DNA from 2 places in the Lactobacillus sp. UMNPBX15 genome. Region 2 is predicted to be linked to the other one. Evidence: predicted binding sites of a transcription regulator. Region 2 holds the regulator's gene; the other holds the start of a gene.

Region 1 (2,481 bases), on a different contig from region 2:
AGAACAAAAGTCGTCCCGCACTGTATAAAAAACTATTGGTAGATGAAACCGCCGCAGAAATTACAACGAAATTAATGATTAAACTCGCATTTCTAATTCCCGTAGCTCCAAGCGCTTGAACAAATGGACTGGAGTTAGTTGCTACCTTTGACCAAGGGATCACTAGTAAAATACTTAAGATTGCCATTACATAAAACAAAATGATACGAACAGGTAACTGATTAATTGCTCGCTTTAAGGTAGTTTTAGGATTTTGGGCTTCCGCAGCAGTTAAACCAATAAGTTCAACTCCAATAAAACTAAAGATAACCATTTGGAAACCTTGCAAAAATCCTTTAGTACCTCTAGCAAAGAAACCACCGTGATCATCTAGGTTGGCAAAGGCAACAGGACCAAATGATGTTTTACCACCAGTGATTAATAGATAAGCGATCAATAAAACAAAAGCAACTACTGTCACGATTTTGATAATGGCAAAACTGAATTCCAAATTACCAAAAACACGAGCTGAAATTAGATTGATGATCAACAAAACGGCAATTGTAATTAATCCTGGAATCCATGGTTTTAAATTGGAAAACCAATATTCAAAATAAATTCCTAAGGCAGTTGTTTCTGCCATTCCTAAAGTGATCCAACTAATCCAATAAAGATATCCGGTAATAAAACCGATGTTTTTACCCAGATATTGTTCGATAAAATCAATGTAAGTGTGTTTATGAAGGTCAGACATAATCATTTCGCCTAAGGCTCGCATAAGCAAGAATAGGAAAATACCTACAATGATATAAATCAGAATAACGCTAGGACCTGCGCGGTGAATACTGTCACCAACCCCCAGAAAAAGGCCGGTCCCAATTGTTCCACCTAAAGCAATTAACTGAATGTGTGCATTGCTTAGGGTTCGTTTATAACCAGAAGCGGTCTGTGTTTTTTTCTCACTCATATAAGCCCCCCAGTGTTCTCAATCTTTTCACATATAATTAATATTTTATCATTATCAATTAGTATGACCAGACTCTATAGTTAGATTTAAAAAAATATCAAAAATCTGTTTTTTTAAAATAAGTTTGTTAATTCACAAACAAATAATTAAGGAATCGCTTTCATTTGCATTAGAGCGAAATTATGAGGGAATGTGAATCTTTGTTAATTCACTATTTTCATAAATTCATGCATTTACAAATAAAGTTATTGTGCTATAGTTGACATTGTAAATTAGTTCACAAGAATTAGTAGATCTTAGAGGTAATAATACAATGGCTAAGACACAACAAAAAGAGACTCTTACAGAGGACGAAAAGAAAAAGCAAATCTACGACATGGTCGATAACTTAGTAAAGAAATCACATGTCGCTTTAGATCAAATGGCTAACTTCACACAAGAACAAGTTGATAAGATCTGTGAAGCAGTTGCTACTGCAGGTGAACAAAATGCTTACCCACTAGCTAAAATGGCTGTTGAAGAAACTAAACGTGGTGTAGTTGAAGATAAAACTACCAAGAATATGTATGCTTCAGAAAATATCTGGAACAGTTTGCGTCACGAAAAGACCGTCGGCGTAATTGAAGAAGACAAGGAATTAGGTTTGACTAAGATTGCTGAACCTAAAGGTGTTATTGCAGGTGTTACTCCAGTAACTAACCCAACTTCAACTGTTATTTTCAAGGCAATGCTTGCGTTGAAGACGAGAAATACCATTATCTTTGGTTTCCACCCACAGGCTCAAAAATGTTGTGTAGAAACTGGTAAAATCATTCGTGCGGCTGCTGTTGCTGCAGGTGCTCCTGCGGATGCCGTTCAATGGATTGAAGAACCAAGCCTTGATGCAACGACCGATTTGATGAATAACCCAGGTGTTCAAACTATTTTGGCAACTGGTGGTCCAGGTATGGTTAAAGCTGCTTATTCATCAGGCAAGCCAGCTATTGGTGTTGGTCCTGGTAATGGTCCTTCTTACATTGAAAAGACTGCTAATATTGATCGTGCCGTTTATGACATCGTTTTGTCAAAGAACTTCGATAACGGGATGGTTTGTGCTTCTGAAAACTCAGTTGTCGTTGATGATGAAATTTATGACAAGGTCAAGGAAGAATTTAAGAAGTGGAACTGCTACTTCTTGAACAAGGAAGAAATTAAGAAATTTGAGGAACACTTTATCGATCCTCGTCGTGGCACTGTTGCTGGTCCTGTAGCTGGTAAGTCAGCTTATGAAATTGCCAAGCTTTGTGGTGTGGATGTGCCAAAGACAACTAAAGTAATTATCGCTGAATATAAAGGCGTAGGTAGAAACTTCCCACTTTCAGCAGAAAAACTTTCACCAGTCTTTACTTTATACCGTGCTAAGAATCACGATGATGCATTTAAGATTTGTACTGACTTGTTAAACTATGGTGGTCGTGGTCATACCGCTGGTCTTCACTCAAATGATAAAAAGATCATTGATGAGTTTGCCATGAAGATGGATGCTTGCCGTATCT
Region 2 (2,481 bases):
TGGCAGCAAAATTAAGCGACGTTGCCAAAAAAGCCGGTTGCTCTGTAACTACCGTTTCGCGGGTAATCAACAACCATGGCTATTTAAGTCAAAAAACTAAAGATAAAGTTTTTGCCGCAATGCGGGAATTAAATTATCGTCCCAATTCTATTGCCCGCTCATTACAAGGAAAGAAAATGAAATTAGTCGGTTTGATTTTTCCTGAGATCACTAATCCTTTTTTTGCGGAATTAGTACAGGATATCGAAACCACTTTATTCCAACAAAACTATAAAGTAATCCTATGCAATGCAGGACAAAACAAAGAAAAAGAACGCGAATATCTGCGCATGCTTCAGGCTAATCAAGTTGATGGCATTATCGCTGGTGCGCACAATCTAGGTATCAATGAATACCAACAACTAGGTTTGCCAATTGTCTCTTTCGACCGAAAGCTATCTGATAATGTTCCAATTGTTAGTTGTGATAATTATCAAGGCATCAAGTTGGCAGTACATGACTTGGTTCAAACTGGTTGTCACAAAATTTACTTTCTGGGCAATGAACACAGAAAAGGTAATCCGACTGACGAACGACTAGCAGCTTATCTTGATGAAGCAAAGGAATGTCACTTTTCAGCCCACATTCGTTCAGTTGCTTTTTCTGATTCTTCCAACATTAAAAATATGAAAATTCATGACATGTTAGTCAATGATCATCCTGATGGCGTCGTCTGCACAGATGATTTAACTGCAGTTTTAGTTTTACAAGAAGCAAAAAAATTAGGCATTAAAGTGCCTAAGGAATTAAAAGTGATTGGTTTTGACGGAACAAAGCAAATTCAAACTTACCATTCGGAACTATCCACAATTGCTCAGCCAATTCATGATATTGCAACTTTATTGGTTAAGTTATTGCTTACCCGAATTTCCAATCCCGACGAAAAATTGCGCCAAAAGAATTATATTTTGCCTGTCAAATTAATCAAGAGTGAAACAACTGCATGAAAAAAAGCCGAAAATCGGCTTTTTCTTTTACTCAAATTTAGTTTTCTTTGTCACTATCTAAGAAATAGATCAACGTTTGCAATTCGGTTGCTAAGTCTACATTTTGTACTCGCACATCAGCTGGAGCTGATAAACGAATCGGAGTAAAGTTCATAATTCCCTTTACACCCGCATCAACCATTTCATCTGTAGTTTTCTGAGCAGCTGTTGAAGGAACTGTCAAAATTGCAATTGTAATCTGTTGATCACTTAGTTGTTGCTTTAAGTCGTCCATGTCATAAACGGGGACACCACTTAAGATACGACCAGTAATCTCCTTATTGATATCAAAAGCACAGGAAATTCGAATATTATTACTGCGCTTAAAGTTGTAATTAAGCAGCGCCCGTCCCAGATTACCTACACCTATTAAAGCAACATTAGTTAAAGTATCTTGATTCAAAATTTTCTTGAAGAAGCTCAATAAATTCTTTACATCATATCCATAGCCACGTTTTCCCAACGCACCAAAGTATGAAAAATCTCTTCTAATTGAAGCACTATCTACTTGAACTGCCTCTGACAGCTCAGTTGAAGAAACCTTATCTTTGCCTTCTTCATTTAAAATAATCAAATAACGGTAATATAATGGTAATCTTTTTGCCGTTGCTTTTGGGATTTTTATTTTTTCCATATAGGAACCCTCCAAACTTAAATGTTTGTGAATGTACAATCAAGCACTTCTATCATACCTGCTATGATAGTACTTATGCAAGTATCTTTTTCACAAATTATCATTTTTTTCACATATTTAACTTAAAAACAAACAATTTGCGCTATATGGTAGAATAGTGGTTAGGTGAAAAATTATGATTATTGCACAAGGACACGATTTAGAACAACAATTTGGGGCCAACACATTATTCAAAAATGTTAATTTTTCAATCGATTCCAATGCCAGAATCGGATTGGTTGGCCCTAACGGGGTTGGTAAAACCACCCTGTTAAAAATAATGACTGGTGAGCAAGAACCAACTCACGGCGAATTTACAGTTAATAAAGGCATTGATGTTGGTTATATCGCTCAGGAAAATGCATTAGATGAAAATAAAACCATTTGGGATGAAATGGAAACCGTTTTCGCTCCTTTAATAAGGGAAGGAAAAAGCTTAGTCCAACTACAAGAAAAAATTGCAGATCATCCTGAAGATCAAGAATTGCTTAAGCAATACGATCAAAAGCAATTCAACTTTGAACAAAAAGGCGGCTATACTTATCAATCTGATATTAAAAGTATCTTGAATGGCTTTAAGTTTCCTGAAGACACTTGGCAAAAGAAGATTGGTAGTTTATCCGGTGGTGAAAAAACACGGTTAGCTTTCGTTAAATTACTTTTACGCAAACCTGCTCTGTTGTTATTGGACGAGCCAACTAACTACTTAGATTTAGATACCCTAGATTGGTTGGAAGGATTTTTAAAGAATTACAGTGGTGCAATCCTCGTGGTTTCCCACGA

Evidence for each region. Region 2 encodes Rex, which represses fermentation and respiration genes when NADH is low (regulators of the CRP and FNR family bind a similar motif). Its sites were predicted from a motif close to TTGTGAANTANTTCACAA; they were not measured.
Region 1: a site for Rex is predicted at 1,212-1,229, ahead of adhE (bifunctional acetaldehyde-CoA/alcohol dehydrogenase). Genes of this name have one in related genera too.

Annotation. Positions count from the first base shown of each region.
Region 1 covers NZ_PCYV01000039.1:10,780-13,260, forward strand. The annotation lists gene CP366_RS09070 (amino acid permease) at 1-946, opposite strand, end outside; gene adhE (bifunctional acetaldehyde-CoA/alcohol dehydrogenase) at 1,260-2,481, shown strand, end outside.
Region 2 covers NZ_PCYV01000049.1:3,614-6,094, reverse strand. The annotation lists gene CP366_RS09865 (LacI family DNA-binding transcriptional regulator) at 1-986, shown strand, start outside; gene CP366_RS09860 (redox-sensing transcriptional repressor Rex) at 1,024-1,659, opposite strand; gene CP366_RS09855 (ABC-F family ATP-binding cassette domain-containing protein) at 1,835-2,481, shown strand, end outside.